DNA from 4 places in the Pantoea sp. SGAir0430 genome. Region 2 is predicted to be linked to each of the others. Evidence: predicted binding sites of a transcription regulator. Region 2 holds the regulator's gene; each other region holds the start of a gene.
What was found. The regulator PurR, encoded in region 2, represses purine synthesis genes. The targets are predictions, from matches to a motif close to CANGCAAACGTTTGCNTG.

Region 1 (8,026 bases), 1.8 Mb from region 2:
TGATGTTCTCGCTGTTCACCGGGCTGTGCGCTGTTGCGCAGGGCTACTGGGATCTGCTGGCGTATCGTACGCTGGCCGGCATGGGGCTGGGCGGTGAGTTTGGCATCGGCATGGCGCTGATTGCCGAAGCCTGGCCGAAGGAGAAGCGTAACCGCGCCTCGGCGTGGGTCGGTATCGGCTGGCAGCTCGGCGTATTGCTGGCGGCCTTTATCACGCCGCCGCTGCTGAGCGTGATTGGCTGGCGCGGTATGTTCCTGGTTGGCCTGCTGCCGGCGCTGGTGTCGTTTGTGATTCGCCGCAGCATGGGCGAGCCGGAAGCCTTCACCCGCCATGTGGAAAAAGCCCCGCATCTCTCCTTTTCCGCGCGCATTAAACTGCTGTTTGCCGATCGCGCCACCAGCAAAGCCAGCCTCGGCATTCTGATTCTTTGTTCGGTGCAGAATTTTGGCTATTACGGCCTGATGATCTGGATGCCAAGTTATCTCTCTTCCAGCTTCGGCTTCAGCCTGACCAAATCCGGCCTGTGGACGGCCGTTACGGTGGTGGGCATGACGTTCGGCATCTGGCTGTTCGGCGTGCTGGCGGACCGCTTTGCGCGCTGGAAGATTTTCCTGCTGTACCAGTTTGGTGCCGTGGCGATGGTGGTGGTTTACGCCCAGCTGCGCGACCCGACGGTGATGCTGTTTACCGGTGCCATCATGGGGATGTTTGTTAACGGCATGATTGGCGGCTACGGCGCGCTGATCTCGGACACTTTCCCACCGCAGGCGCGCGCCACCGCGCAGAATGTGTTGTTCAACCTCGGCCGCGGCGTCGGCGGTTTCGGTCCGCTGGTGATCGGCATGCTGGCCACGCATATTTCTTTCACCGCTGCGATTACGCTGCTGGCGCTGATTTACCTGCTGGATATTGTCGCTACGCTGTTCCTGCTGCCAAAAAGCCAGGGCAATGAGGATTCGCTGGGCGCGATTGGGTGATTTTTTCCCCTCACCCTAACCCTCTCCCGCAAACGGGAGAGGGAACCGTTCAGTGCGGTTTTACAAACCTGTGCTTCACCTTAACACCCGCTCGATCGGCCCCTTCTCCCGCTGGCGGGAGAAGGCTGGGATGAGGGGGCTGCGCGCACTTACCTGACCACATCCCAGCCACGTGCACGCCACAGCGCTGGCAGCTGCGCCATATCGTCAAAACGCGTCACCAGCGGGTGATCAATCACCGGATTGTGTGCATCGGCACAGTAGTAAAACACCGGTATGCCAGCGGCGATGCCAGCCCGCGCGCCAGCCTCTGAATCATCCACCAGAATGCACTTTTCAATCGGCACCTGCATCTGTTCCGCCGCGTGGTACATCAGCTCCGGATCCGGCTTCCAGTGATTAATGTCATAGCCGCTGTACAGGCGTCCGCTCAGATACGGCAGCATGCCGGTCAGCCCCAGCGAATGCTCCATTTTCTTCACCGTACCGTTCGACACCACGCACATCGGCACCTTCACGCGCTCCACCAGCGCTCTGGCGCCGGCAATCGGCTGCAGATCAAGATCAAACAGGCGCGCCACTTCCGCGCGGTAGGCACTCTCCACCTCAGCTAGCGGCAGTGTCACCTGATGCTGTGCCGTCACATCGCGGATGATGTCGTAAAGCTTCACCCCTTTGTACTGCTCAAACATCTGCTGCAGCGAGAGTTCGATACCGTAACGGGCAAAGGTGTTGACGTAGGACTGCGTGCAGATCACTTCGCTGTCGACCAGCGTGCCATCGCAATCAAAAAAGATACATTCAACTGACATCGCACCTCATCCTTTTAGTAAACAATAAGCTGTCACTCTAGCGCACTCAGCGCAGAAAGCGACCCCAGGCAACCGGTTGCGAAAAATCAGTGTTTTGCGGCGCTAAAGTCTATAGGATACGCGGCGATAAATTTTTCATCGGAACAGCGAAATGAACGAGCAGGGCCTTTTGCAGCGTATTTTCAGGCTGCAGGAACACGGAACCACCGCGCGCACTGAAGTGATTGCCGGTTTCACCACTTTCCTGACGATGGTGTATATCGTCTTCGTTAACCCGCAGATTCTTGGTGCCGCAGGCATGGACACCCAGGCGGTGTTTGTCACCACCTGCGTGATTGCTGCGTTCGGCAGCATCCTGATGGGGCTGGTGGCCAATCTGCCGGTGGCGCTGGCACCGGCCATGGGCCTCAACGCCTTCTTTGCCTTTGTGGTGGTGGGTGCGATGGGCTACTCGTGGCAGGTTGGCATGGGCGCAATCTTCTGGGGCGCGCTGGGGCTGCTGATCCTGACGCTGCTGCGCGTACGCTACTGGATGATCGCCAATATTCCGCTCAGCCTGCGCGTGGGCATCACCGCCGGTATCGGTCTGTTCATCGCCATGATGGGGCTGAAAAACGCCGGTATTATTGTGCCCAACGCGGACACCATCGTGACCGTCGGCAACCTGGCCTCGCACAACGTGCTGCTCGGCGCGCTCGGCTTCTTTATCATTGCGATTCTGGCGTCGCGCAACATCCACGCGGCGGTGCTGGTCTCTATCGTAGTGACCACCGCGATCGGTCTGCTGCTGGGCGACGTGAAGTTTACCGGGCTGTTCGCCGCGCCGCCGGCCATCACTTCGGTGGTCGGCCAGGTCGATATCAAAGGCGCGTTCAACGTGAGCATGGCGGGCGTGATCTTCGCCTTCATGCTGGTCAATCTGTTTGACTCGTCCGGTACGCTGATTGGCGTAACTGATAAAGCGGGCCTGACCGATGAGAAAGGTACTTTTCCGCGCATGAAACAGGCGCTGTACGTGGATAGCATCAGCTCCGTCACCGGTTCGCTGATCGGCACCTCTTCGGTGACGGCGTACATCGAAAGCTCATCCGGCGTGGCGATTGGTGGCCGTACCGGCCTGATGGCGGTAGTGACCGGCATCCTGTTCCTGCTGGTGATGTTCCTGTCGCCGCTGGCTGCTATGGTGCCCGCCTATGCGGCGGCCGGCGCGCTGATTTATGTCGGCGTACTGATGACGGCTTCGCTGGCGCGCGTGCGCTGGGACGATCTCACCGAAGCGGTGCCGGCGTTTGTCACGGCGGCGATGATGCCGTTCAGCTTCTCGATCACCGAAGGTATTGCGCTCGGTTTTATCTCTTACTGCGTGATGAAACTCGGTACCGGACGCTGGCGTGAAATCAGCCCGTGCGTGGTGGTGGTGGCGCTGCTATTTGTGCTGAAAATCGCTTTTATCGACGCGCACTAAACGCAACAGGCCGCGGGTGCGGCCTGATTATCCGGGATGCCTGACTTCCGGCTGACTGGCGACACGCTCGCCGGGCAGGCTGGTGAGGCGCAGGGTGCGCGGACCGATGTTGGGTTTGCTCATCTCCACATCGCGCAGCGACTGCCACTGCTGCTGCGCATCAATCTCCCACAGCCGTAAACGCTCAGTGCCGGGCGACAGCGCGCAGGACCACACCAGCGTCGGCTCGGCATCACACACCGCCTGAATATCGGGATAGACGCTGGATCGCAGCCGGCCGGCCGCCGGATGCAGCCGCAGCGCATCAATACCGCTATCTGCTTCGCCGGTCAGTTTGAGGATGCTCTGGCGTAGCGTCCAGATCTGCGTCACCGCTTCCATAAAATCCTGCTGTGCGTTAATCCACGCCTTTTCACCCGATGACAGCCCCTGCGTCAGGGCATCCTGTGCCTGACGGCTATGCGCCCGAACGATTTCCATATCCAGGCCAGCGCGCCCGCCTTCTTCTGCCAGCAGCACGCCGACCATATTACCGGCATAGGAGATACTGAAGTCAGGCAAATTAGGATCGGCAAAGCAGGGACGACCGCTGCTGCTGGCGATCAACGGTGGCAGGTCACGAATACCATAGACGCGCAGCATCAGCTGGGCCAGCAGCGCGCGTGCGGCAAGAAAGCGGCCGCGGCGCTTATCAGGCAGGTGCCCGGCGCTGGTCATCACATCCTGTGGAACCCGCATGGTCTCTGGGGTGAGGGGCGGGTTAACCACCCAACGAACAAAATGACTAGCCATCTGTCGCTCCGTGAAAATGGTCGGATAATCATCAGGGCTATTGTAAGAATTTTCTCATGGGTTTGCATCCGGCTTACGCTGGATAGCCAGTAAATTCAGATAAGGACGAGGCGAATCTCATTGCCATGAGCTGAAATTGAATATGAGGCTTTTGCACATTGGTATCGGATGGGGTGCCGAAGCGGCGGATGTGGTGTAGGATTTGGACAGGAAAGAGCTGCACAATGAAGTGCTTAAATTATTCACCTATCTGCCAATCGTGCGCATCGCAAACCATGCACGTCGGAGTTGTTATGTCTGTTACCTCTCTTGCTCGCCAGGAATCGATCTCGCTGGATGAATTTCGTCACGGCATGCGCCGTCTCACTGCCGGTGTCTCGCTGGTGACCACCTCATCCAGCGGAGAAAAGTTCGGGCTGATCGCCACCTCGGTCAGCTCGCTGGCAGCGGAACCGCCCAGCCTGCTGGTCTGCGTCAACCGCAGCGCATCAAGCCACGATGCCATTCTGCAGGCGGGCTACTTTGCCGTGAACGTTCTGCGCGAGCAGCACGATGACCTGTGCGCGCAGTTCAGCTCGCCGACGCGCCGTGCTGAGCGTTTCCAGAGCGGTGAATGGCAAACCCTTAATACGGGCGCGCCCGTGCTGGCTGATGCCCTGGTGAGCTTCGATTGTCAGCTGGAAAAAACGGTGGAGTGGAACACCCACAGCGTGCTGCTGGCGCGTATCGTGGGTATTGCGCTGCCGGGCGAAGCGACAGCGCCGATGGTCTACTTCAACAGCGGTTTTCACTCGCTGGGCTAAGTCATGGCGCAGCGCGTCGTGCGGCTGCGCTGCTTAACGTATCAGGCAAATTTGCTGGCTTCGTCAAAGCTCAGACGCGGCAGGCGCGGATGCAGTTTGCTGGCTTCGCCATAGCCGAGGTTGATCAATAAGTTGACCTGCCAGTTATTTTCGCTGAAGAACGCGGCGTTAACTTTAGCCGGATCAAAACCGGACATCGGGCCGGCATCCAGTCCCAGCGAGCGGGCCGCCAGAATCAGATAGCCCGCCTGCAGGCTGCTGTTGCGAAACGCGGTCTCTTTGGCCAAATCCGGGCTGCTGGTAAACCAGCTGCGAGCATCGCCATGCGGGAACAGTTTTGGCAGTGCTTCATAAAAGGTCGGATCCCACGCCACAATCACCGTCACCGGTGCCGCCATGGTCTTATCCACATTGCCTGAGGAGAGCGCCGGTTTCAGCTTCTCTTTACCTTCCTGAGACGTCACGAACACAAAGCGGCCCGGCGAGCAGTTGGCTGAGGTCGGTCCCAGCGCCGTCAGCGCATAGAGCTGCTTCAGCACCTCCTGCGAAATCGGTTTATCCTGCCAGTAGCTATGGGTGCGGGCTTCAGTAAACAGCGCGTTCAGCGCCACGCTGTCGAGCGGTGTACTCATGTTTCTCTCCTGTTCAGGCAACAACCTGCGCCTAATTTTTAGCATGAATAATGGATGTGGCCGCTGCGTTTACGCGGCGACCCTCAACCGTTATACGACAAAGGCGAGGGCGCGCCAAATAACAAAGATGTATGTTGGTAGCGATCCCGGTGCGCCTGAATGCGCACCCTGCAGCATCGCATGAATCCCCTGTAGGGGCGCCATTTATGGCGACCTGTGACGGCGACTATTTACCAATACAAAAGCTGGAGAAAATCCGGCCCAGCAGGTCGTCGGAGGTAAACTCGCCGGTGATTTCGCTCAGCGCCTGCTGCGCCAGCCGTAGCTCTTCGGCCAGCAGTTCGCCCGCCCAGGCTCCCAGCAGCTGATCTTTGCCCTGCTGTAAGTGAGTGGCTGCTAACTCCAGCGCCTGCAGATGGCGGCGACGCGCGAGGAAGCCGCCTTCCATATTGCCGGCGAAGCCCATGCTCTGTTTCAGGTGCTCGCGCAGCGTATCGACGCCAGCGCCAGTGCGCGCCGACAGGCGAATAAGTGAGTGGCCATTTACTTCTGTCAGGCCCAGCGTTTCACCGGTCATGTCCGCTTTATTACGTACCACGGTAATCGGCAACGCAGCCGGTAAGCGCGCCACAAAATCAGGCCAGATGGCGGCGGCTTCAGTGGCGTCAGTGGTGGTGCCATCCACCATGAACAGGACGCGATCCGCCTGCTCAATCTCCTGCCAGGCGCGTTCAATGCCGATACGTTCCACTTCGTCGCTGGCTTCACGCAAACCGGCGGTATCGATGATGTGCAGCGGCATGCCGTCGATGTGGATGTGCTCGCGCAGCACGTCACGCGTGGTGCCGGCGATATCCGTCACAATCGCCGCTTCGCGTCCGGCCAGTGCGTTGAGCAGGCTCGATTTTCCGGCGTTGGGACGACCGGCAATCACCACCTTCATCCCTTCACGCAGCAGGCTGCCCTGACGCGCTTCGGCGCGCACGCCATTGAGATCGCCGATCACCGCATTCAGCTGCGCTTCGATTTTGCCGTCGGAAAGGAAGTCGATCTCCTCATCCGGAAAATCAATCGCCGCTTCCACATAGATGCGCAGGTGAGTAAGTGCTTCCACTAACGCATTAACGCGCAGTGAAAAAGCACCCTGCAGCGAGTTGACGGCGGAGCGGGCGGCCTGCTCGGAGCTGGCATCAATCAGATCGGCAATCGCTTCTGCCTGCGCCAGGTCGAGTTTGTCATTCAGAAAGGCGCGTTCCGAGAACTCGCCCGGCTGCGCAATACGCACACCTGGCAGCGCCACAATGCGCTTCAGCAGCAGATCGAGAATCACCGGACCGCCGTGGCCCTGCAGCTCCAGCACATCTTCACCAGTAAAGGAGTTCGGACCCGGGAACCACAGCGCGATACCCTGATCCAGCACGCTGCCATCAGCATCGTTAAAGGGCAGATAGTCGGCGTAGCGTGGCTTCGGCAGCTTGCCCAGCACGGCCTGCGCCACCTCAGCGGCTTTGGCACCGGAAATACGCAGAATACCGACGCCACCACGGCCGGGAGGCGTCGCCTGGGCAACAATAGTGTCACTGTGGCTCATAAGTACCTTCTTCCAAAAAAAACAGGGCGGCATAAATGCCGCCCCTGGAGATGTTGCGTCCTGCTCAGCGTTGCCGGGCGTTACGCTTTCTTCTTGTCGCGGCTGTGTAAACCACGCTTTTCCAGCCCGCGATAAATCAGCTGCTGCTGGAGAATGGTTACCAGGTTGCTGACGATGTAGTACAGCACCAGACCTGACGGGAACCACAGGAAGAACACGGTAAAGATAACCGGCATGTAAGTCATGATCTTCTGCTGCATCGGATCGGTCACGGTGGTCGGTGACATCTTCTGAATGAAGAACATGGTGATACCCATGATGACCGGCAGAATGTAGTACGGGTCCTGCGCAGACAGGTCATGGATCCACAGTACAAACGGAGCATGACGCAGTTCAACGGAACCGGACAGCATGTAGTACAGCGCCAGGAAGATTGGCATCTGGATAACCAGTGGCAGACAGCCGCCCAGCGGGTTCACTTTCTCCGCCTTATACAGCGCCATCATCTCCTGGCTCTGCTTCTGCTTATCATCACCCAGACGCTCACGCATGGCCTGAATCTTCGGCTGCAGCATACGCATCTTGGCCATCGAGGTGTACTGCGCTTTGGTCAGCGGGTACATGATGCCACGCACGATGAAGGTGATAACGATAATGGAGAAGCCCCAGTTACCGATAAAGCTGTGCAGGAATTTCAGCAGCTTAAACAGCGGCTGAGAGATGAACCACAGCCAGCCGTAATCGACGGTCAGATCGAGGTGCGGCGCGATAGCGGCCATCTTGTCCTGGATTTCCGGACCCACCCACAGAGTGGCACCGAGATCCTGCTGTGCGCCGGCGGCGATGGTCACAGGCGCCGACTTATAGCCGATTGCCGCCACACCGTTGCCGAGATTGCTGGTGTACAGCGTATTGTTACCCTGAGTGCGCGGCACCCATGCGGTCGCAAAGTAC
Region 2 (8,026 bases):
TGATGTGAATGTCCGCCCGCTCCAGTAATTCATGGGCGATACGAAACCATTGGTTTTCTTCAAGGCTCACTTCTTCTATACACGATGAACTCATAGCTTCTCCATCACCTTTCCGATTTGAACCTGAGAAAAAGAATAGTCAAATTCCTCAGGCCTGTGAGAGAACTCACGGAAAATCCGTGCGCCAGATAGCCGACGTATTACAGAGGTATGAATCTGAATAGAAATGTCTGCCACAACTCCGGAGGTGAATATCGTGCAGACGCCATCCCAGCGACAGTGTCGCTAAAAAATACGCTCATTATGTTATTGATTTGTTGCAGAAATGCTGACCCACTGAGTATATGCTCACGCAGGTCAGTATTCAATGGCTTATCGTTAGTTTGCTAACGATAATCGTTGCCTTAGCAATTATCTTCGCAGGGACGGGAAGCGTGAGCAATATCACTTTGTGCGCTGGCGCTACGCTGCCACAGGAAACCGGCCCAGGCGAGGATCACCGTGGCCACCATGACCAGCGTGGTATGTAACAGCGCCTGCTGCAGACCGGCGGAAACAATCAGGCTGGCGAGGAAGCATAAGCCCAGCTGCAGCAGATTCTGCAGGCCGGCCGCTTTGCCGGTGGCCTGCGGGAACGGGGCGAGGGCGCTGGACACCACAATCGGGTAAATCGCGCCATTGGCCAGCGCCATGCCGCAGAACGGCAGCAGCAGAGCCACCAGCGGCGGCGTGGTCATCAGCGCCACCGCAAACAGGCCCAGAATGCTCAGGCTGTAAATCATCAGCAACCACGGCAGCAGCTGCGCACCCTGAAAACGGTTCAGCAGTGCGCGACAGCCAAACCCGCCCAGCAGGAAGGCGATGGTCTGCGGAATATAGCTCAGGCCAATGTCCGCCGGGCTCAGACCCGCGGCGGCGAGGATAAACGGCGAGCCGGTCAGCCAGGCGAAGAAACTGGCGGAACAGGCGGCATAAATCACTACGTTACCGCTGTAAATACGCGTCGCCAGCAGCGTCAGCCAGCTGGGCTGCGGCGTGCTTTCGTGGCGCGCACGCGGCGCGCTGGCCAGTTTCAGCGTGCCGAACAGCAGCACCAGCGTCACCAGCGTGAGCGCGAGGAAGATGGCGCGCCAGTGAAAATGGGCCATCAGCCAGGCACCCAGCAGCGGTGCCAGCGCCGGTGACAGCGCCACCAGCGGCATAATCGTGGCAAATACTTTGTTGGCTTTGGCCTGCGGATAGCGATCAACCACCAGCGCCTGCCAGCTCACCGCTGCGGCGCACACGCCTACCGCCTGCACAAAACGCAGCGCCAGCATCAGCCAGACGTTAGTCACCCACAGCATGGCAAGACAGCTCAGCGCAAACAGGCTCAGGCCCGCCAGCAGAATGGGTTTACGGCCGAAGCGGTCCGACAGCACGCCCCACAGCACCTGCGCACAGGCAAAGCCGCCCAGAAACAGGCTCAGGCTGGCGCTGATGGTGCCCGGTGCGGAAGCAAAGTCGCGCTGCATGGCGCCGAAGGCGGGTAAATACATATCGGTGGCCAGAAAGCCGAGCATGCTCAGCACGGCAAGGTAAGGCAGAAATCCTTTGGATGACAGCATGGTTTTTCTCACTCGGCAGGTTGAACGGCGGGGAGTGTAAAAGGGTGCAGCGGGCTTTGTGAAACGCTAATATTTGCAGGGTGCTGTTAAAATTTTTGATGGGAAAACTATGTGGTCGGAATATGCACTTGAGGTGGTGGACGCGGTAGCGCGCACCGGCAGTTTTAGCGCGGCGGCGCAGGAGCTGCACCGCGTGCCCTCTGCCATCAGCTATACCGTGCGCCAGCTGGAAGGCTGGCTGGCGGTACCGCTGTTTGAGCGGCAGCATCGCGAAGTGGTGCTGACGGCAGCAGGCGAGCATTTTGTGCGTGAAGGGCGTTCTGTTATCAAAAAAATGATGGCCACGCGCCGCCAGTGTCAGCAGCTGGCTAATGGCTGGCGCGGTCAGCTCAGTATCGCGGTAGATTGCATCGTCAAACCGCAGCGCACCCGCCAGCTGGTAAAGGATTTTTACCGCCATTTCCCCGATATGGAGCTGATCATCAGCTACGAAGTATTTAACGGCGTGTGGGACGCGCTGGCTGATGGTCGTGTCGATGTGGCGATTGGCGCCACCCAGGCCATTCCGGTCGGCGGCCGCTTCGCCTTTCAGGATATGGGCGCGCTCAACTGGCGCTGCGTGGTGAGTCCGCAGCATGCGCTGGCCCACAGTCCGCAGCTGGACGACGAAACCCTGCGCGCCTGGCCGTCGCTGGTGCTGGAAGATACGTCGCGCGCGCTGCCGCGCCGCATGACGTGGACGCTGGATAACCAGCGGCGGCTGGTGGTGCCGGAGTGGGAAACCGGGCTGGATTGCCTGCAGGCTGGATTGTGCGTGGGCATGGTGCCGGGGCACCTGGCGCGCCCGCTGCTGGACAGCGGCGCGCTGGTGGAGCTGGCGTTGCCGCAGCCGTTTCCGGACAGCCCGTGTTGCGTCAGCTGGTCTGAGCAGCGCGCGTCACCGGCGCTGGCGTGGTTACTGGAATATCTGGGCGATGCGGAGACGCTGAACCACGAGTGGCTCAGCGAGAAGGTGGCTTAACGGCGGTAATCGCGGAACGGGCCATCGGCCACGGAGCGGCGCTCAATCAGCGTGGGCTGCACTTCAATGGTCTGCGGCTCTTCGCGTTTGCTGGTGATGCGGTCCAGCAGCATCTCCAGTGCCTTTTCCCCCAGCTGCGCTTTCGGCTGGTGCACGGTTGTCAGCGCCGGGGTGAAGTAGCGCGCGTTGCGCACATTGTCATAGCCAATTACCGAAATATCCTGCGGCACGCGCAGTCCCATCTCGTCGGCCGCGCAAATCGCGCCCATCGCCATGATATCGCCGCCGCAGAACACCGCCGTCGGGCGCTGTTTCTGGTTCAGGATCTGCTGCATTGCCTGATAACCTGACTCCGGTTCGAAGTCACCCTGCACAATCCACTCGGGACGGACGCTGATGCCCGCTTCCTGCATCGCCTGCAGAAAACCCGCATGACGGCCGCCACCGGTGTTGCGCTCCATCTGGCCAGGGATAGCACCGATATCGCGATGGCCGCGCTCAATCAGGTATCGCCCGGCGAGGTAACCGCCGTGGAACGCATTGTCCTGCACGGTATCGGTAAAGTCCCCGCGCGATTCGCCCCAGTCCATGACCACCATCGGGATATTGCGGTTCTCTTCCAGCATCTGCAGCAGATCGTCGGGATATTCGGAGCACATGACCAGCAGGCCATCGACGCGCTTTTGCGCCATCATCGACAGATAGGCGCGCTGTTTTTGCAGATCGTTATGCGCGTTGCCGAGAATCAGCGTGTAACCACGCTCAAAGCAGTGATTCTCCACGGCTTCAATAATTTCGGCGAAGTAGGGCGCTTCGCTGGAGGTCGCCAGCAGGCCCAGCGTCTTGGTGTGATTCACCTTCAGGCTGCGGGCCACCGCGCTCGGTGAATAGTGCAGCGCTTTAATCGCTTCCCATACGGCGTTACGCGTCTCTTCCGCGACAAAACGCGTTTTGTTGATGACATGCGAAACCGTGGTGGTTGAGACCCCGGCGCGTTTCGCCACATCTTTAATGGTTGCCATGAAAATGGTACTCCTGGGCTTATCGCAACTTACTGATAAGTATATTGTTAAACGTTTGCGTCTGCTAATGGTTTTGCGCCCTGAATATCAGGGCTAATCTGCTTAATCGGGCAGGGAAACATCCTTCAGCAGGCTGTCAATGCAGCATGCGCTAAATCTGTTGCGCAACGAAAGGCGGCGATTCTAGCAAGCCGGGGCGGATAACACGAGATTTTTGCCCATCACTGTGCGAAAATTATTTAACCATGCAAACTGTGTGACTAAGGAGTTGTGATGAGTACCGATTTGAAACTGGCATTGACCACCACCGCCGCTGCTCTGCTGATGATTATTGCCTTTAGCTTTACCGCCATTCTGCATTAATAAAAAAGCCGGTGCTGCTGAACAGCCACCGGCTTTTTTGTTGCGCAACGCTGAGGTTAGCGCACGGTTTTCGGCGTCATCATACGGCGCGCGCCAACGTAATGCTTCTGCCAGTAATCCTCGCCCAGCGCGCTAATCTGAATGTCCTTACCGGTGCGCGGAGACTGAATGAATTTGCCATTGCCCAGATAAACCCCGACATGGTCGGCGGTGCCGCGGTTGTTGATGCGGAAGAACACCAGATCGCCTTTCTCCAGCATCTCACGCTTAATTGGTGCCGCATCGCGCAGGTGATACATCTCATTGGCGGTGCGGGGAAATTTAAACTTCACCAGGTCTTTGTAGGCGTACCACACTAAACCACTGCAGTCGAAACCGGTGTGCGGTGAGGTGCCTCCCCACTGATACGGTTTACCCAGCTGGCCCATCAGTTTCGTCATCGCGGTTTCGCGCGCTTTTTGATAGCGCAAGCGGTGGGCTTTGCTCATTTTAATGCCGCTCAGCTGCTGCACTTCATCATCAACGGCAACGTCACGCGATTTTTTCGCCAGCCGCTGATGACCATATTTTTTCGCACTGAGCTTAAGTGGGGATTTGCGCTGCGTGGTGTGCTGAAGTACCGTTTCGCTTTTCTGCTGTTTTTTCAGCCTGAACTTCTGTACCGACGTCAGGCGTGACTTTTTGCTGGTGGTTTTCACCGGGCGTCGTTTGCGACGCTCATCTTCACGCGCGTTCTTTTTCTCCGCTTTCTGCAAACTGGCATTAACCGGCGCATGCGGAGAAGCCGCCGCCACATTAAAGAACAGTTGGGCAAAAGCCAGTATGAAAAGCGTAATCAGTAAACGCATAGTCCGGTTACATGTTAAGCCGTCGGCAGGAAGCCAGACCGCGGTAAAGTTAGAAAAATCTGATCGACGATCAGCACCGGGGCAATTCTAATCCACTTTTTTTGCAAAAGGTAAGGTCTTTTTCCATTAATCTGTCACGGTACTGAAAGTGGGGCAAAAATGAGCGATTTCAGCTGTTTAACCCAGCGGAATTATTGCTAATTATTAATTGATTAATGCTTATTAATGATATGAAAATGTTATTCGTGGCGCGCGAACTTAACAAACATGGCGATATGCGCCGGCTAAGGCAAAATCCCGTTTTCAGTCGCGGGGCGAAGTCGCTACAATAAACAAACACGAAGTGAAGGATTAAGGAAGGCAAAAATGAGTACTGTTGAAAAAATTCAGCGCCAGATCGCAGAAAACCCGATCCTGCTGTACATGAAAGGTTCGCCGAAACTGCCAAGCTGCGGTTTCTCTGCGCAGGCGGTACAGGCGCTGTCTGCCTGTGGGGAGCGCTTTGCGTACGTAGACATTCTGCAAAATCCGGATATCCGCGCTGAGTTACCGAAATACGCCAACTGGCCAACTTTCCCGCAGCTGTGGGTGGATGGCGAGCTGGTCGGCGGCTGTGACATCATCGTTGAGATGTTCCAGCGCGGCGAACTGCAACCGCTGATCAAAGAGACCGCTGAGAAGCACAAAGAAGCAGAATAAGAAAAAGGCCGACAGCAGTGTCGGCCTTTTTTTTGGCTGCGGTCTGACGGGCCTCAGGCTGAGGCATCGTCTTCGGCCGGCTCTTCACTCACCGCCAGCGGCCAGCCGCCGAGGCGTTTCCAGCGATTCACCAGTTCGCAAAACAGCGTGGCGGTCTGTTCGGTATCGTACAGTGCCGAGTGCGCCTGAGTGCTGTCAAAATCTATTCCCGCCGCTTTACAGGCCTTCGCCAGCACCGTTTGTCCCAGCACCAGCCCGCTCAGCGCGGCGGTGTCAAAGGTGGCGAACGGGTGGAACGGGTTACGCTTCATGCCGGTGCGCTCTGCTGCCGCCATCAGAAAATTATGATCAAAGGTGGCATTGTGCGCCACGATAATCGCCCGGTTACAGCCACTGTCTTTGGTACCTTTGCGCACCATTTTGAAAATGGCGTGCAGCGCCTCATATTCACTCACCGCGCCGCGCAGCGGATTGCTGGGGTCGATGCCGGTAAACGCCAGCGCTTCGGGATTGAGAATCGCCCCTTCGAACGGCTCCACGTGGAAATGCAGGGTTTCATCGCGGTGCAGCCAGCCATCCTCATCCATTTTTAACGTGGTGGCGGCGATTTCCAGCAGCGCATCGGTTTGCGCATTAAAACCGGCGGTTTCAACGTCAATCACCACAGGATAAAAACCACGGAAGCGTTGATGGAGAGCGTTTAAGGCGTTCGATTCAGACATCAGGATCTCATTGCAGGAAATGGGGCAGCGCGCATTATGGCAAAAATCGGCGCAGGGTGCAGCAGGAGAGGGAAGTCAGCCCGCAAATTAGCAGGCTGACTAACGGCATTAGTTGCCGAGGCCGTGACCGGCGTGTTTGTTTTCGATCAGCTCGATTTTGTAGCCGTCCGGATCTTCCACGAAAGCGATGATGGTGCTGCCGCCTTTGACCGGGCCGGCTTCACGCGTGACGTTACCGCCCGCCTGACGGATGCGGTCGCAGGTCGCCGCGACATCATCCACGCCCAGCGCGATGTGGCCGTAGGCATTGCCGAGGTCGTATTTATCCACGCCCCAGTTGTAGGTCAGCTCAATGACCGCACCTTCGCTCTCTTCGGTGTAACCCACGAAAGCCAGGGTGTATTTGTATTCGGTGTTTTCGCTCTGACGCAGCACGCGCATGCCCAGCACGCGGGTGTAAAAATCGATGGAGCGCTGCAGATCGCCAACGCGTAACATAGTGTGAAGTAAACGCATAACATCCTCTTTTTAAAAGTCATCAGGGAACCCGCTTAGTATAGCGAGGGAATGCCCTGAAGAAAGCACGCGGCCGCACATCCGCTGCGGCCGCGTTTGACTTACAGTGTCGGGTAGTCGGTGTAACCTTCCGCGCCGCCGCCGTAGAAGCTCTCCGGGCGCTGCGGGTTAAGCGGTGCATCCTGCTGCAGGCGCGCTACCAGGTCCGGGTTGGCGATGAAGTCACGGCCAAAGGCCACCGCGTCAATCAGGCCACGCGCAATCAGATCGTCCGCTTTTTCCACGGTGTAGGCACCGGCACCGATAATCACGCCCGGGAAGGCGGCACGCACTTTCTGGCGGAACTCATCGGTGTAAGGCTTACCGCCCGCCCAGTCTGGCTCAGACAGGTGCAGGTAGGCGAGGCCGCGCTTGCCCAGTTCGCTGATGTACCACAGTGCCGCTTCTTCTTCATCCGGACCGTTTTCCAGATTCTGGAAGGCGCCGATTGGCGAGATACGAATACCAATGCGATCGGCTGACCAGTTAGCAATTGCCGCATCGACCACTTCCAGCGCGAAACGGCCGCGCTTCTCAATCGAACCGCCGTATTCATCGGTACGCTGGTTAGAACCGGGTGCGAGGAACTGATGCATCAGATAACCGTGCGCAGAGTGCAGCTCCAGCAGGTCAAAATCGGCTTCACGCGCATTGGCTGCCGCCTGACCGAAGTCTTTAACGATCTGCTGAATTTCTGCCACGCTCAGTTCACGCGGCATGGAGGTATCTTCGCGGTATACGCTGCCGTCGGCGGCGCGCAGCGAGGTGCGGGTGCCAGCGGCGATCGCGGACGGTGCAACCGGCGCTTTGCCATCCGGCTGCACGCTATTATGCGAGATGCGGCCGGTGTGCCACAGCTGAACGGCGCTGTGACCGTGCGCGGCGTGAATGCCTTCGTTAATCATTTTCCACGCAGCAATTTGTTCTGCGGTGTGTAAACCCGGCGCACCGGCGTAGCCTTTCGCCTGGAACGAAACCTGGGTGGCTTCGGTAATGATCAGACCCGCGCTGGCGCGCTGCTGATAATACTCCGCCATCAGCGGGGTAGGAATATCGCCCGGTTCAATGCTGCGCAGACGCGTCAGCGGCGCCATAAATACACGGTTAGGTACGGTAATCGCGCCCACTTTCAGCGGGGTGAACAGCTGTTTACTCGCCATGATGACTCCTGTAATAGACCGGTCGTCTA
Region 3 (8,026 bases), 210 kb from region 2:
GCAAAACGCGAAAGTGAGAAGGGCGTGAGGTCAAAGGAGAACGGTTTATTCTGCGCAAATTCGCTGGCCAGTTCACCCAGCACGCTGGCGAATTTAAACCCGTGGCCGCTCAGGCCGGTGATGATCAGTCGGTCAGGCTCACCGGGCAGGGTATCGATAATAAAATCTTCATCCGGCGTGTTGTCATAGCTGCAGGCTTCACCATGCAGGCACACGCCTACGCCTGGCAGAAACTGGCGCAGGAAGCTAAAGGCTTCGTTACCGTCAGCGGCGATGCTGCCGAACGGTTTGCGGTCCGCTGGCGTCTGCATCGGCTGACCGCCATCGTGGCGTCCCACTTTCAGGGCATTATTGTCTGCCGGGAAGCCGTAGAAATGGCTGCCATCCGGCATCTCTACCGTAAAGCCGGGGAACTGGTTATTTTCGCTGTAGCGCCCATCGGCCTGATACCAGGCAAACACCTTACGCACCGGCGTAACGGGCAGATTGTCCACCAGCTGACTGACCCAGGTGCCGGCGCTGATCAGTAGCTTGCGCGCGCGGAATACGCCATCGCTGGTGGTGACCTGCTGCAGATCGCCCTCGCGGCCAATCGCGCTGACCGGGCAGTTAAACAGCTGCGCGCAGCCAGCCTGTTCCGCCAGCTGCACCCAGCTGCGCACCGCCTGTTCGCATTTCAGGAAGCCAGAGTTGGGCTCAAACACGCCGACGTAGCCGTCCGGAACGCTAAGCTGCGGCCAGCGTTTACGCACCTCATCGGCCTGTAACACCTGCACCGCTAACTGCCAGCGGTTAGCGCTGCCGATTACGTTGTGAATGAAATCCGAGCTGGCCGGCGCCAGATTAAGAATGCCACTGCGGTGCATAATGCGTTCGCCGCTCTGGCGCTCCAGCTCATCCCACAACGTCTGGGCGCGCAGCACCAGCGGCACGTAGCGTTCACCTTCGCCGTAAGCATGACGAATCAGGCGGGTTTCGCCGTGATGCGTCCCCTGGCTGTGGGGCGGGTGCGCGCTTTCGATCATCAGCACCGACAGGCCCGCCTGGGTTGCGTAGAAACCCGCGGCAGCTCCGACGGAACCACTCCCCACCACAATCAGATCATAAACCATGACGACATCACTCCTGCAAAACGGCGATTTTTTTCAATAGCATATCAAAAGAGTGCGCCCATGAAAAAGGCACCCTGTAGGGTGCCTTTTCACGCGATGGTGATGATTAGTGCTTGCGATTATCGCGTAGGTATTGCTCAGTGGACTCGATCTTTGCAATGCCAGCTTCGAGGATTGAGATAAACTGTCTGGCTACGTCAGTTGTCAGCCAGTATGTTGGGCCCACGTCAGCTTCTTCTTCTTTCTGGTCCTGCGATGATAGCGAGTGCAGGCGGATCATCATGGCGTCATAGCTGTCAACGGTGCTGATATCCCATCCCACCAGCGGATGGGTCTGGATGACGTCTTTACTTCTGTCCATTATAACCTCCTTATTACTCGTTAAACGAAGTGCTTTCGAGGTTCAATGCGTCTGTATCTTGCACTAGCGAGATAATTATAACATGGAATTAACAGTACAGTAGTTAAAAAGTGTGGTGACTAAAAACACAGCAAAATAAAAGCAGCCAAAAGCCGGTTTTCAACGAATAAATAAACGCCTTACGCAGCTGGGTATTTATTGTCGCAGCGCAACGTGTCGTCATACCGATTATCGGCATCTCAGCATTAAAACTTTAACGGGCTGAACGCCAGGGTAAAAATCTGAAATTATCCCTGCGACTCGGCAGGCAACTGCCCTTTGCGTCGATGGATCTCGTCCGCCAGCCGGGCAAAATGCTGCTGTAACTGAGCGTCATGATTCTGGTTTTGCGCTTCGAGCGTCAGATTGTGAGCCAGCAGCTGGCTGGCGCGATCGTCCAGACAGAAGGTCAGCGTAGCAAAGGCATTTTCCAGCACGGTCAAACGGCGTTGCTGTTCAGCAATGAAGGCCAGTAATTCCCCAAACGTCATCGCCTCTTCTGGTTTTTCAGTAGTCATGTGCAACACACCTCCTGTAAGCACGACGAGGCAAGAATAGGACATCGTTTAATCAGAGTCTAGCTGGCGCGGGTTTTTCTGGCGAGCGGGAAATAAAAACAAAAAAGCCGGGCGGCGGGCCCGGCAAAAACGGCACAGTGGCGGTTAATCGGTAATAAACCAGTCGTCAGCGCTTTCCCAGGTTTCCTGCAAAATATCGCTGATGCGGTCGCGTGATTCTTTACAGCCGCCAAACACGCTGAGCTGGTTACCACCGGCATAGCGCACTTTGACGTGATGATTGTCGTCGGGAAAATCGCGGGAGATACGGCGAGTGAGTTCAGCGCTCAGTGCATCCAGTGCACCGGCGGGAAGGGGCTGAGTCTTTGCTACGGTAATTTCAACACGCATAAACGCCTCCGGGATAATATACTGGTTATTTGTACAGTATAAAATTCCCGAAGGCAAGCGGCAGATGATTATTCTTTGATGCGCCAGTTAAGGGTTTCACCGGCGAGGAACGGAACCAGCGTATCGTCAGCGACCGTGATGCTCTCCTGCACCGTCCACGGCTCACGCACCAGCGTCAGGGTACCGTCGTTGAGCGGCAGGCCGTAGAAACTGGGGCCGTTCTCAGAGCAGAAGGCTTCAAAATGCTCCAGTGCGCCAAGCTCTTCAAACACGGTCAGATAAGCGGGCAGCGACGTCGGCGCATTAAATACGCCGGCACAGCCACAGCTGGCTTCTTTCAGGTGGCGCAGGTGCGGTGCCGTGTCGGTGCCCAGGAAGACACGCCGGTTGCCGCTTGCCACCAGGTTACGCAGCGCTTCCTGATGAATGTTGCGCTTCAGAATGGGCAGACAGTAGAGATGCGGGCGCACGCCGCCCACCAGCATGTGGTTGCGGTTGAACATCAGATGCTGCGGCGTAATGGTCGCGCCAAGCAGTTCGTTACCGGCGGCCACATACTCTGCAGCTTCCTTCGTGGTGATGTGTTCCATCACCACTTTCAGGCCCGGGAACTGCTGGCGCAGCGGCTGCAGCACGGTTTCGATGAAACGCGCTTCACGATCAAAGATATCAATGTGCGCATCGGTGACTTCGCCGTGCACCAGCATCGGCATACCGATTTCCTGCATGCGCTCCAGCACGCTGGCAATTGAGGCAATGTTGGTGACGCCATGGCTGGAGTTGGTGGTGGCGTGTGCCGGATAGAGTTTTGCCGCCGTAAAAATACCGCTGCGGAAGCCGCGTTCGATTTCGTCCGCATCAAGCGAATCGGTGAGGTAACAGGTCATCAGCGGCGTGAAGTGATGCTCAGCAGGCAGCGCCGCCATGATGCGTGCGCGATACGCTTCGGCAGCCGCAACGCTGGTGACCGGCGGAACCAGATTTGGCATGACAATCGCACGACCATTCACCGCGCTGGTATAAGGCAGCACTGCATTGAGCATCGCGCCATCGCGCAGGTGGATGTGCCAGTCGTCAGGGCGGCGAATCGTGATTTGCTGGGGTTGGGCTGTCATTCAAAAAGGCTCCGGCTGAGGTGAAAACGAAATGGCTCGTTTAGGCCGGGGACTAATCATAAGGGGGTGGGCAACCGTTTGCACGGGATTTTGCAGTACGGGAGAGAAATAACCGCAGGCGCGGCAAATTGCGTAGCAGCGTGGCAGGCGCGCGCAGAATCATGCCGGCATCCTGCCACGCTATGCAGGGCCGCCACTGAGAACGGCCCCTTGCAACGTTAATCGGTAAACGGAATCACCAGCTGGCCAGGCTTCACTTCCAGTCCTTTAGCCAGTTTCTTCGCCAGCGCCTCGCCCTTGCTGCGGTCGGCGCTCAGCACGTAGGCGGGTTTTTCATTGAAATAGCGCTTGAGGGATTCGTTCAGATACGGCGTAAGGGTTTTCATGATCGACGCCATCTTCTCAGGTTGCACCTGCGCGTCGACGATTTCGAGGTCCTGCAGATAGATTGCGCCCTGCTGAGCATTGTACACCGGTTGCGCTTTCATCTTCAGCTGCATTTCGGCCTGCTGCGGACCAAACAGCGAGCTGACGTTGATGTTGGCTTTACCAGACAGCGTCACTTTGCCGGGTTCTTCACGGCCAATCTGGCTGCTCAGGTCGGTCAGTACAATATGGGCATTCACCAGCCCGGACACGCCGATGTCTTTCTCATAGTTGTTGCGCTTTTGCAGCGCCTGATTCACTTCCTGCTCGCTGATGGTGTATTGCGTCAATTGGTTACAGCCGCTGAGCAGCACGGCAAAAAACAGGGCAAACAGCCCGGGAAACGCCTTCTTCATGATTTCTTCTTCCTGGTTGATACGGCCAAACAGCCTTAAGCCTGCCTGATTCAGGGCCAGGTGTCACCAGGAGAGAGATGAGAAACGCAGCCGCGCGCTTCTCATCACAGCGCCATCAGGCCGCAATCGACGACAGCAGATTCACCTGCGTCTGTTTTGCCATATTATCGCGGTAGTCGGCGACACGGCTCGGCCATTCGATACCGGAAACCAGCGTCAGCGAGCGCAGCAGCGGAAACAGATGAATGTCATCCTCAGACAACTCGCCGTTCACCGCATTGGGTTTGACGATCAATTTATCCAGCTGGCGCAGATCATCGCTGATATTTTTGATGAAACCCGGGGCATGCTTACGCAGTTCGGCAAAGTCACCGAGGCTGGCCTGTTTCTTTTCGCGGAAGTAATCACGCGCTTCGGGGGTGGCAAATTCAGCAAACGCGGCCTCGGCGATGCGCGGCAGCAGCAGCTTGTTGATGTAGCCATTGACCCGTCGCAGCCAGTCGGCGATGGCGGGATTTTGCTTGCCGGTCAGCAGCGGCTGGCGATCCTGATTATCGACAAAGCGCACGATATCCATGCTCTCCGGCATCGCACTGCCATCGGCTTTTTGCAGAATCGGCGCCATTTTCTGGCCAATCAGCTTTTTCGGCGTTGCTTCATCATCATTGAGCATCACAATCAGCTCAACCGGCAGGTTTTTCAGGCCAAATATCATGCGTGCTTTGACGCAGAAAGGGCAGTGATCGTAGATGTAAAGTTTCATCCCGTTTCTCCTGTGATTCTCAGGGTGACGGAGGTCACCCTTTTTCCGGACGTGCGGGAAGTATGGAAGAGAACGCCTGAACCGGCAAACTAGCTGCTGAAGATCGCCGGTGCCACCTGGCGCGGCTGGAACTGCCACCACAGCGCCAGTAGCGTGATGATGCCGACGGTGCTGAGCAGCATCCACGGCAGCTCCGGCAGGGCCAGCTGCTGGCCCATATCGAACATCCAGCCGCCACCGGAGTAGCCAATCAGCCCGCCAATCGCCAGGCCGAGCCGGCTGAACCCCATGTAGCTGCCGCGTGCCCGGGCGCTGGCCAGGGAGGCACTCAGGGTTTCACGCGCCGGTTCAGCGATGATCGATCCGAGATAGAAGACGGCGATCAGCAAAAACAGCGACGGCAGCGAATCGGTCATGCCAACCGGCAGCAGGCTGAAGGTCATCAGAAACAGTCCGGCCATCAGGCGCGTCTCGAGGCGGAAGCGCTTTTCACTCCAGCGCGCCAGCGGATAGAGCAGGCTGAGTGACAGCAGCGCTTCAATCGCGTACATCCACTTCACCGCCGCCGGTGCGCCCGCCACCTGATTGACCATGACCGGCAGCATCAGCATCACCTGCACGGCGAGAATGTAATAGCCGGTCAGGGTAAAGACATACAGGCGGAAACGGCGGTCGCGCCACACACGCTGCATTCCCTCGCGCATGGCGATACGCTCCGTAGAGATGCGCCATGCTGGCAGCCACACGGCGTTAAAGATGGCGGCGACGACAAACACCGCCGCACCGACCCAGCACACCAGACGGAAATCCCACGCCAGCAGCCAGCTGCCAATCAGCGCGCCCAGCACCGCGCCGGCGCTGTCCTGCATCATCAGCAGCGAAAAGAAGCGTCCGCGCTCGCGTGCCCGCACCAGTTTCACCACCAGCGCGCTGCGTGGCGGATCGAACAGCGTGCCGCCCAGTCCGGACAGCAGGCAGGCCAGCCACAGCAGCCACGGCTGATGCGCCAGCGCCATACAGGCGAAACCGGCGGCACGCATCAGCATGCCGGTGACAATCAGCGGCCGCGCGCCAAAACGGTCAGCAATGGCCCCACCGAAGATACCCAGCCCCTGCTGCACCAGCTGACGCAGGCCGAGCGCAATGCCCACCAGCAGCGCGGCCCAGCCAAGCTGTTCCACAAAGTGAATGGAGATCAGGGGAAACACCACAAAGAATCCCATTACCACCAGCATGTTATCGACTAACAGAAACGTTTTTCCAAGGCGTCGTGCCCGCGCAACCCGTGACATGCTGAATCCTGAGCAAGTGAGAAGAAAAAGTGACCAGTTGGTCTATTTTCTGCCTGCTACGGCGGGAAAAATAGCGTTTTCAGGATGATATTTTTTTATCCAGCCTGAAGAGAAATTAATCCTTAATCGGAATCAATTGCCGTGAGCGATGCGCGGGGTTTTACCGCAGCCGGGGTGACGGTTATAGTGAGAAGTAACGCCGCTGGCGTACATCTTTCTTTCGTTATGGATTTCAGGAGTCATGATGTTTGGCTATCGCTCTGCTGGCCCGCGCGTGCGGCTTACCACCGATCGTCTGGTGGTGCGTTTAGTACATGAACGCGATGCCTGGCGTCTGGCGGATTACTACGCCGAAAACCGCGCCTTTCTTAAACCCTGGGAACCGGTGCGCGATGAGAGCCACTGTTATCCCTCTGGCTGGCAGGCGCGTCTGGGTTTAATTGCCGACATGCATAAACAGGGCTCCGCGTTCTATTTTGTGCTGATGGACCCGGAAGAGCATGAAGTGCGCGGCGTCGCTAACTTCAGCAATGTGCTGCGCGGATCGTTTCATGCCTGTTATCTCGGCTACTCGCTGGGAGAGAAGTGGCAGGGGCAGGGCATGATGTTTGAGGCGCTGCAGGCGGCGATTCGCTACATGCAGCGCCAGCAGCGCATTCATCGCATCATGGCCAACTATATGCCGCACAATCAGCGCAGTGGTGATTTGCTGGCGCGCCTCGGTTTTGAAAAAGAGGGCTACGCCAAAGACTATTTACTGATTGATGGCCGCTGGCAGGATCATGTGCTGACGGCGCTTACCTGGCGCGAATGGAACCCGGATCGTCGCGGACAATAATAAAAGGAACACGTAATGAAGATGGCTCTCTCCGCGCAGGCATTGCGCGTGATCGGCTGCCTGCTGGAGAAGCAGGTCACCACGCCGGATCAATATCCGTTATCCCTCAATGGCGTGGTCACCGCCTGTAATCAGAAATCTAACCGTGAGCCGGTAATGAACCTGAGCGAAAGCGAGGTGCAGGCACAGCTCGATGAGCTGGTGAAAAAGCATCTGGTCACCGCTAACAGCGGTTTCGGTCAGCGCGTCAGCAAATATGAACAGCGTTTCTGCAACTCGGCGTTTGGCAATCTGCAGCTGAATGCCGCCGAAGTGGCGGTGCTGACGCTACTGTTCCTGCGCGGCGCGCAGACGCCGGGCGAACTGCGTACCCGCAGTGGTCGTCTGCATGAGTTTCAGGACATGGCCGAAGTGGAACGCACGCTGGAGGGGCTGACGACGCGCGATGACGGCCCCATGGTGGTGCGTCTGGCACGCGAGCCGGGCAAGCGAGAAAGCCGCTATATGCATCTGTTTGGCGGCGAGGTGGTGGACGAACTACCTGCCAGCCACACCGCGTCGCCTGAGTCTGACGATCTGGCCGCGCGCGTTGCTCAGCTGGAAGCGCAGGTGGCGCGCCTTGATGCTCAGCTGCAGCAACTGCTGCAGCGGGAGGCGTGAAATGACGCTGCGTATTGGTGTGGTCGGGCTTGGCGGTATCGCGCAGAAAGCCTGGCTGCCGGTGCTGGCACAGGCCAGCGGCTGGCAGCTGGTGGGCGCGTTCTCGCCCAGCCAGGCCCGGGCGCAGCCGATCTGCGACAGTTACCGTATTCCTTA
Region 4 (8,026 bases), 1.2 Mb from region 2:
ACTGCAGACGAATCACCTCTGCGCCTTTACGCGCGGCAATAAAGCGCATCGCCGCCAGATGGCAGACGGTAAAGCTGCCGCAGTGCAGAATCTGCGCCACAATCAACAATGGTAGCGCAGTGCTGGCGCCCAGCAGCGTCCAGCGCACCAGCGCGCATATGCCTGACAGCAGCAGCAGATCGCGCGCGCTCCAGCGGCGAAACAGCCGGTTGCTCAGGGCAAAAATTACGATTTCAGCCACCACGCCCAGCGACCACAGATAACCGACCACCGAGGCCGAATACCCGGCTTCCTGCCACCAGATCGCACTGAAGCTGTAATACGCGGCGTGCGCGCCCTGCATTAGCGTTACGCACAGCATGAAACGCCAGACGCTGTTCTCGCGCAGCAGGTCGCGCCACGCCGCCCAGCCACCGCTCGCGCCCTGGCGTAGCTCACCCTGCGGTCGGGTTTGTGGCAGCAGCAGCATGCCGGACAGCATCGCCAGCGCACCGACGCTCAGCAGCAGCAGAATCACCTGCGATGACCAGGCGCTGACCAGCATACCGGTGAGCGCCGAGCTGATAACAAACGCCAGCGAGCCCCACAGCCGTACCGGACCATAGGCCAGCCCGATTTGCTGTGTCCAGGTGGCCGCCAGCGCATCACTCAGCGGCACCAGCGGCGAGAAGAACAGGTTAAAACCAATCATCACCAGCAGCAGCCACAACCACTGGCTGCCGAGCCAGAAACCGAGCGCGAACAGACAGGTCACCAGCGCCAGCAGGCGCAGCGCAACAATCAGCTGCGCTGGATTTTTCACCTGCGAAGCAATCAACAGGCTGCCGGCAAAGCGCGCCACCATGCCACAGCCGAGCAGCAGGCCAATTTTTTCCGCATCCAGCCCGTTGCCTTTCAGCCACACGCTCCAGAACGGCAGATAGATGCCATAGCAGAAAAAGTAGGTGAAGTAGCTCAGTCCCAGCCACCTGGCCGATCCGATGGTCATGTTTCCTCCTGTTGACGCTCCGCCGTGCGCGGAATGGCCGTTACTTTCTCAAAGCCGCCTGCGAAAGGGAATAAAAAAAGGATGGCTTTCGCCATCCTTCTTCACACTGCGGGTTTAGCGCTTATCAGGCATAAACCGGCAGACGGGCACAGATATCCAGCACTTTCTGTTTGGTGCGCTCGATAGTGGCTTCGTCGTTGATATTGTCGAGAACGTCAGCGATCCAGCCCGCCAGCTCGCGCACTTCCGCTTCTTTGAAGCCGCGACGGGTCACTGCTGGCGTACCGATACGCACACCAGAGGTCACAAACGGGCTCTTCGGATCGTTAGGTACGCTGTTTTTGTTCACGGTGATGTTGGCGCGGCCCAGAGCGGCATCCGCCTCTTTACCGGTCAGACCTTTGCTCACCAGATCGATCAGGAACAGGTGGTTGTAAGTACCGCCTGAGACGATGTTGTAACCGCGCTCCAGCAGCACTTCCACCATCGCTTTGGCGTTCTTCGCGACCTGCTGCTGATAAGCCTTGAACTCCGGCTCCATGGCTTCTTTGAACGCGACGGCTTTACCGGCGATAACGTGCATCAGCGGGCCGCCCTGACCACCCGGGAACACCGCGGAGTTCAGTTTTTTGTACAGCTCTTCGTCGCCGTTTTTCGCCAGGATCAGGCCACCACGCGGACCGGCCAGCGTTTTGTGCGTGGTCGAGGTCACGATGTGCGCGTGTGGTACCGGGTTCGGGTACACATCAGCAGCGATCAGACCGGCAACGTGGGCCATATCAACAAACAGCCATGCGCCGATGCTGTCGGCGATTTCACGCATTTTGGCCCAGTCGCACACGCCAGAGTAAGCAGAGAAGCCGCCCACGATCATTTTTGGCTTGTGAGTCTGCGCCAGTTCGGCCAGCTCTTCGTAATTGATTTTGCCGGTTTCATCGATGCCGTAAGGGATAACGTTGTACAGCTTACCGGACAGGTTGACCGGCGAACCGTGGGTCAGGTGACCACCGTGTGCCAGGTTCATGCCCAGAATGGTGTCGCCCGGCTGCAGCAGCGCGGTGTACACCGCGAAGTTAGCCTGGGAGCCGGAGTGCGGCTGCACGTTAGCGTAATCCGCGCCGAACAGCGCTTTGGCGCGATCGATCGCCAGCTGCTCAACGATATCCACATATTCACATCCGCCGTAGTAGCGTTTGCCCGGATAGCCTTCGGCATATTTGTTGGTGAGCTGTGAACCTTGCGCCTGCATAACGCGTGGGCTGGTGTAGTTTTCCGAAGCAATCAGTTCAATGTGCTCTTCCTGACGCACCTTCTCCTGCTCCATAGCCTGCCACAACTCGGCATCATAATCGGCAATGTTCATATCACGCTTTAACATCCGCATCTCCTGACTCAGCAACTTTTTAACGGCAGTTTAAGCCCCGGCTAAGGGGCGAAGGCCAACAGTGTAAACGGTTTTGCCAGGTGACGGTAGCGCCAATCCCCTCTTTTTACGCAAACGATTGGCAAGGCGCTGGCACGGGATTTTTACGCTTTTTAGCCGGCTAACCAAAGCGGATAATTGTTCATCCACATCGGGAAAATTTTTCAGCTTTGCGCGCCCGCTTCCGGTTTACCGGTCGCTGCCCAAAACTCACGAGGGATTTACAGCCTGCGGCAACAGGCATAACATGCATTTTAAATACATGTTTAAAATTACCCCTGAGGAGTTCCCGATGCTCGACGCGCAAACCATCGCCACCGTGAAATCTACCCTGCCCGCGATTGCTCAACTCGGCCCGCAGCTGACCGGCCACTTTTATCAGCGGATGCTGACGCAGCATCCGGAACTGAAAGATGTGTTTAACATGAACAACCAGCGCAGCGGCAATCAGCGTGAAGCGCTGTTTAACGCGATCTGCGCGTACGGCAGCAATCTGGAAAACCTCGCGGTGCTGCTGCCGGCAGTGGAGAAAATTGCGCAGAAGCATGCCAGCCTGAATATTCAGCCGGCGCAGTACGCGATTGTCGGGGAAAACCTGCTGGCGACGATTAAAGAACTGCTTAATCCAGGCGATGAGGTACTGGCGGCGTGGGGCAAAGCCTATGGCGTGCTGGCTGAGGTGTTTATCCAGCGTGAAGCAGCGATTTACCGTGCGTCAGAAGAAAAGGTCGGCGGCTGGCGCGGCGCGCGCGATTTTCGTATCCGTGCGATTACCGCGCAGAGCTCGGTAATTAAAAGCATTGAGCTGGTGCCGAATGATGGAGAGCCGGTGGCGGACTTCCTGCCCGGTCAGTATCTGACCCTCAGTCTGCGCCCGGCGGACAGCGACTACATTCAGCACCGCCAGTATTCGCTAACGCATCTGCCGGATGGCAAAGCCTATCGCATTGCGGTGAAACACGAAGCGCAGGGCAGCGTCTCCGGCTGGCTGCATCAGCATGCGAAGGTCGGCGATATCGTGCAGTGCGCCGCGCCGGCCGGGGATTTCTTCCTGCAGGCAACAGCGCAGACGCCGGTGACGCTGATCTCAGCAGGCGTCGGGCAAACGCCGCTGTTAGCCATGCTGGCCAGCCTGGCGGAGCAGCAGCACCCGGCCGCAGTATGCTGGCTGCACGCTAGCGAAAACGGCGCGCAGCACGCGTTTGCTGATGAGGTCGCGGCGCTGGGCGCGCAACTGCCGCGCTTTAGCCGCCACGTCTGGTATCGCCAGCCGCAAGCTGACGACGCGGGACGTTACGACGCGCAAGGCCTGATGGATTTAGCCACCGTCTCAACCGCACTGACCCAGCCCGAGGGTGAGTTCTGGATTTGCGGCCCGCTGGCGTTCATGCAGTTTGTTGCGCGCCAGCTGACTGATGCCGGCATCAGCGCCGACCGTATCCACTACGAAGTGTTCGGTCCGCACAAAGTGCTGTAAATGAAAAAGCCTGCACGCGGCAGGCTTTGTGTCTGGTGAGGAGCGAAGGGCTCAGATGGCCTCTTCGTCTTCCTCGCCGGTACGAATACGCACGACGCGCGCCACGTCAAAGACAAAGATTTTGCCGTCGCCGATTTTACCGGTCTGCGCGGTTTTCATGATGGTTTCTACGCAGGTATCGACGATATCATCGCCCACCACCATCTCGATTTTCACTTTTGGCAGAAAATCGACCATGTATTCGGCACCGCGATACAGCTCGGTGTGGCCTTTCTGACGTCCGAAGCCTTTCACTTCGCTAACCGTCATCCCGGTGATGCCCACTTCCGCTAAGGCTTCACGCACATCATCGAGTTTGAATGGTTTGATAATTGCATCGATCTTTTTCATCACAGATCCTTTTTTCGCTCCCTCCATGATGGACGGGTAACTATGAGTATAAGTGTTCCTGACGCTGCCGCAGCAAGCTACTCTTTAAATTCGCTGGCGTCCAGTTCGTGGCGCGACAGCAGCTTATAAAACTCGGTACGGTTGCGTCCAGCCAGACGCGCCGCATGCGTCACATTACCTTTGGTCATCTGCAGCAGCTTGCGCAGATAGTTAAGCTCAAACTGGTTGCGTGCTTCGACAAAGGTCGGTAGCGCCGTGTTCTCGCCAGCCAGCGCCTGCTCTACCAGCGCGTCACTAATTACCGGCGACGTAGTAAGCGCCACGCACTGCTCAATCACGTTGACCAGCTGGCGCACATTTCCCGGCCAGCTGGCACTCACCAGCCGTTTCATCGCATCGACCGAGAAGCTGCGCACAAACGGTTTGTGGCGATCGGCCGACTGGCGCAGCAGATGGTTGGCCAGCAGCGGGATGTCTTCGGCGCGTTCGTGCAGTGCCGGGATCCTGAGATTCACCACGTTGAGACGATAGTAGAGATCTTCGCGGAAGCTTTTCTTCTCCATCGCCTTCGGCAGATCGCGGTGCGTGGCAGAGATGATGCGCACGTTGATGTCGAGATCGCGGTTGCTGCCCAGCGGGCGCACTTTGCGCTCCTGCAGCACGCGGAGAAGTTTTACCTGCAGCGCCTGCGGCATGTCGCCAATCTCATCGAGAAACAGCGTGCCGCCTTCCGCCGCCTGAAACAGCCCTTCGCGCGCACTTACGGCACCGGTGAAGGCGCCTTTGGCGTGGCCAAACAGCTCAGACTCCAGCAGCTGTTCCGGCAGCGCGCCGCAGTTGATGGCAATGAAAGGTTTACCGGCGCGCGGACTGGCAGCATGAATCGCCTGCGCCAGCACCTCTTTACCGGTGCCGCTCTGGCCGTTAATCAATATACTGACGTCAGATTGCGCCACCATGTGCGCCTGCTCCAGCAGCCGCAGCATCAGCGGATTTCGCGTGACGATCGCTTCGCGCCAGCCGTCATCGCTGACCGGCGCGCGCTGCGCCAGTGCTTCGTCAATCGCTTTGTATAGCGCATCGCGATCGACCGGTTTGGTCAGAAAGCTAAACACGCCCTGCTGCGTGGCGGCTACCGCGTCCGGAATCGAGCCGTGCGCGGTCAGGATGATGACCGGCAGTCCGGTATGGCGCTTCTGGATTTCAGCAAATAGCGCCAGGCCATCCATTTCATCCATGCGCAGATCGCTGATCACCAAATCGACTTTCTCTTTCTGCAAATGACGCAGGGCTTCCGGCCCGCTGGCCGCGGTCGCTACCTGATAACCTTCACTGCTGAGACGCATACCGAGCAGCTTGAGTAAGCCCGGATCGTCATCCACCAGCAGTAAGCGTGCGGCCTGTTTCATGGTTACTGCTCCTCGCTTTGGGCATCGCTGGCACCGTGTGTGCTGTCGCCGCTGTCCGGCGCTTTGCGCGATGACAGCTGACGCTCGATGTCAGTCAGTCGCTGCAATTTACGCTGGGTATCGTCCAGCGTTTGCCGCAGTTGCGTTTGCTGCTGACGCAGGCGATCCAGTTCGGCGTCATTGCTTTGCTGCAGCGCGGCGTAGCGGCCGCGCGCCTCGCTCAGCTCCAGCTGCGCGGCCTGGTTACTGCGCCACAGCTGCAGCAGCGGACGCACCGCCGCCGGATAATCCGCGCTGTAGCTGTCGAGCGTATCAACGTACTGACGGCGCTCCACCGGCGTCACGTTGCCGTTCGCCAGCAGGATGCCCTGCTTAAAGGCGCGCGCCCAGTTCTGTACCGGCCAGCGCCGCGCTTCCGCCCGCGCTTCGGCCGCCGACAGCCGCTCACCGCAGTCGATAGCGCGCTGCCAGTAAAGTGGATTGCTCATGGCCGCCGGTGCTTCAATCTGCCAGACATTCTGGCAATCGGTGGCCAGATAATCCGCCAGGCGCACGTCCGGCTCCGGCAGGTTCACCGCACCGCGCGGCGTACTGCTCTGGGGCGGCGCCTGACAGGCGCTCAGGCCGATGGCGATCAGTGCGCCGACGAGAAATCGGCTGGATGTGAGTTTCATTAATCAGGCATTCCCGGCGCTGGTAGTCAAAATGATACGAAAACAGACGTCCGCGTCCGTGCGCGTGACCAACTGCAAATCACCCTGCATCCTGCGCAGGCAATCTTTGGCGATGCTTAATCCCAGCCCGCTGCCTTTCACCGGCCCTTTGCGCTGCTGGCTCCCCTGATAAAAGGGCTCAAAGATCATCGCCTGCTCTTCAGCCGGAATCGGCGTGCCGGTGTTCGCCACCTCAATCCACACCTGGTTGCCCTTCTGCTGGCTCTGCAGCCAGATGTTACCGGATTCGCTACCGTAGTTCACGGCGTTCGAGTAGAGGTTATCAATCACCCGCTGCAACAGCGTCGGTTCCGCCAGACAATAGCGGGCCTGCAGATCGATATGCGTGTGCATCTGGCGCGCGCTGGCGGGCAGTGAGTGCACCCTGACGACGCTATCAATGATAGCGTCGATAGCCACCGGTTCCAGCCGCATTGGGCTGTCCGCCAGCCGGCGATTGTAGTCGAGCAGCTGTTCAATCAGCCGCTGCAGATGACGGCTGCTGGTGTCGAGAATGGCGACAACCTCCTGCTGCTCCGCATTGAGCGGGCCGGCAACCTGGTCGGCCAGCAGTTCGGTGCCTTCGCGCAGGCTGGCCAGCGGCGTTTTGAGTTCGTGCGACAGGTGGCGCAGAAACTCATGCCGCTGCGCTTCCAGCCAGCTAAGACGTTCGCTGAGCCAGACAATGCGCTGTCCCAGCGAGCGAATTTCGCGCGGCCCGCGAAAACTGACGCTATTGCCCAGTGTTTTCCCCTCGCCCAGCCGGTTGATCATGCGTTCGACGCGCTTAACCGGGCCGATAATCATGCCGGTGAACAGCAGTACCAGCACCAGACTGATTAAAAACAGTATCAGCGCCTGCCAGCCAAAAAACTGGCCGCGATCGGCAATTTCGCGCTGCAGTTGCAGGCCGCGTGAAAACACCACTTCACGTGTGGCCTGCACCATGCGGGTGTTGGCGGCGGAGAATGCTTCCAGCGCGCTCGCCGCCGGTGCCAGCAGATTGCCGTTATCACACTGCAGCTTTTCCAGCTGCGGCAGCGCGCTCTGCAATATTTTGAACGTTGGCAAATCGGGCAGGCTGGCGGCATGGCTGCTGAGCATCTGGCCGTAGCGGCTCCACTGCGTTTGATACAGGCGTGCCAGACTGGCATCGCCCAGCACGCAATACTGACGATAGCTACGCTCCAGCTCCAGCGCCGTGCGCGCCATCGCCTCGCTGCGACGCACGTCGGTGAAGGTGTTGCGGTTGGTGTCCGCCGCCTGATCGCTCAGCGCCGACAGGCTTTCCCACGCCTGCCATGCCAGCACCAGCAGCGGCAGCAGCACCAGCAGAAAGGCCATTAAAACCAGTTGCCGCAGGGATCGGGGAAACAGACGCCATCTCTTCACAACCGCGCTTCCTTTGAGGTGAGTTGCAGGCATGCTAGCGAAGTCCGGCAAGGTTAGAAAGGCTGAAAACGAAAACGGCAGGCCTTTTGGCCTGCCGTGAGAGCGACGCCGCAGCATCGCCTGCAAAATAGGTGGAGCCTAACTCAACGTTGCGTCCGGTGCCTGATAACGTTGCAAAGCAAGCGATTATCGGTTGGGTGGACGGCAGGCTCCGTTTGGTGCGTCATTCGGTAT

Region 1: a site for PurR is predicted at 1,855-1,872, ahead of E7738_RS14120 (NCS2 family permease). Genes of this name have one in related genera too.
Region 3: a site for PurR is predicted at 3,603-3,620, ahead of pyrC (dihydroorotase). Genes of this name have one in related genera too.
Region 4: a site for PurR is predicted at 2,480-2,497, ahead of glyA (serine hydroxymethyltransferase). Genes of this name have one in related genera too.

The regions. Positions count from the first base shown of each region.
Region 1 is NZ_CP039427.1:2,980,341-2,988,366, forward strand. It holds gene E7738_RS14110 (MFS transporter) at 1-977, shown strand, start outside; gene yieH (6-phosphogluconate phosphatase) at 1,127-1,789, opposite strand; gene E7738_RS14120 (NCS2 family permease) at 1,941-3,254, shown strand; gene E7738_RS14125 (4'-phosphopantetheinyl transferase family protein) at 3,282-4,046, opposite strand; gene E7738_RS14130 (flavin reductase family protein) at 4,340-4,849, shown strand; gene E7738_RS14135 (malonic semialdehyde reductase) at 4,891-5,481, opposite strand; gene mnmE (tRNA uridine-5-carboxymethylaminomethyl(34) synthesis GTPase MnmE) at 5,708-7,072, opposite strand; gene yidC (membrane protein insertase YidC) at 7,153-8,026, opposite strand, start outside.
Region 2 is NZ_CP039427.1:1,224,089-1,232,114, reverse strand. It holds gene cfa (cyclopropane fatty acyl phospholipid synthase) at 1-94, opposite strand, end outside; gene punC (purine nucleoside transporter PunC) at 405-1,607, opposite strand; gene punR (DNA-binding transcriptional activator PunR) at 1,717-2,628, shown strand; gene purR (HTH-type transcriptional repressor PurR) at 2,625-3,650, opposite strand; gene E7738_RS05880 (cytochrome bd-I oxidase subunit CydH) at 3,924-4,013, shown strand; gene E7738_RS05875 (C40 family peptidase) at 4,070-4,861, opposite strand; gene E7738_RS05870 (Grx4 family monothiol glutaredoxin) at 5,228-5,560, shown strand; gene rnt (ribonuclease T) at 5,614-6,282, opposite strand; gene gloA (lactoylglutathione lyase) at 6,391-6,798, opposite strand; gene E7738_RS05855 (alkene reductase) at 6,900-7,997, opposite strand.
Region 3 is NZ_CP039427.1:1,432,310-1,440,335, reverse strand. It holds gene solA (N-methyl-L-tryptophan oxidase) at 1-1,112, opposite strand, end outside; gene bssS (biofilm formation regulator BssS) at 1,219-1,473, opposite strand; gene E7738_RS06965 (hypothetical protein) at 1,761-2,030, opposite strand; gene dinI (DNA damage-inducible protein I) at 2,175-2,420, opposite strand; gene pyrC (dihydroorotase) at 2,489-3,535, opposite strand; gene E7738_RS06950 (lipoprotein) at 3,754-4,317, opposite strand; gene grxB (glutaredoxin 2) at 4,433-5,080, opposite strand; gene mdtH (multidrug efflux MFS transporter MdtH) at 5,170-6,372, opposite strand; gene rimJ (ribosomal protein S5-alanine N-acetyltransferase) at 6,617-7,210, shown strand; gene E7738_RS06930 (DUF480 domain-containing protein) at 7,226-7,870, shown strand; gene E7738_RS06925 (Gfo/Idh/MocA family protein) at 7,872-8,026, shown strand, end outside.
Region 4 is NZ_CP039427.1:68,485-76,510, reverse strand. It holds gene E7738_RS00465 (3-phenylpropionate MFS transporter) at 1-988, opposite strand, end outside; gene glyA (serine hydroxymethyltransferase) at 1,113-2,366, opposite strand; gene hmpA (NO-inducible flavohemoprotein) at 2,704-3,888, shown strand; gene glnB (nitrogen regulatory protein P-II) at 3,940-4,278, opposite strand; gene glrR (two-component system response regulator GlrR) at 4,356-5,687, opposite strand; gene qseG (two-component system QseEF-associated lipoprotein QseG) at 5,690-6,361, opposite strand; gene E7738_RS00435 (sensor histidine kinase) at 6,365-7,792, opposite strand.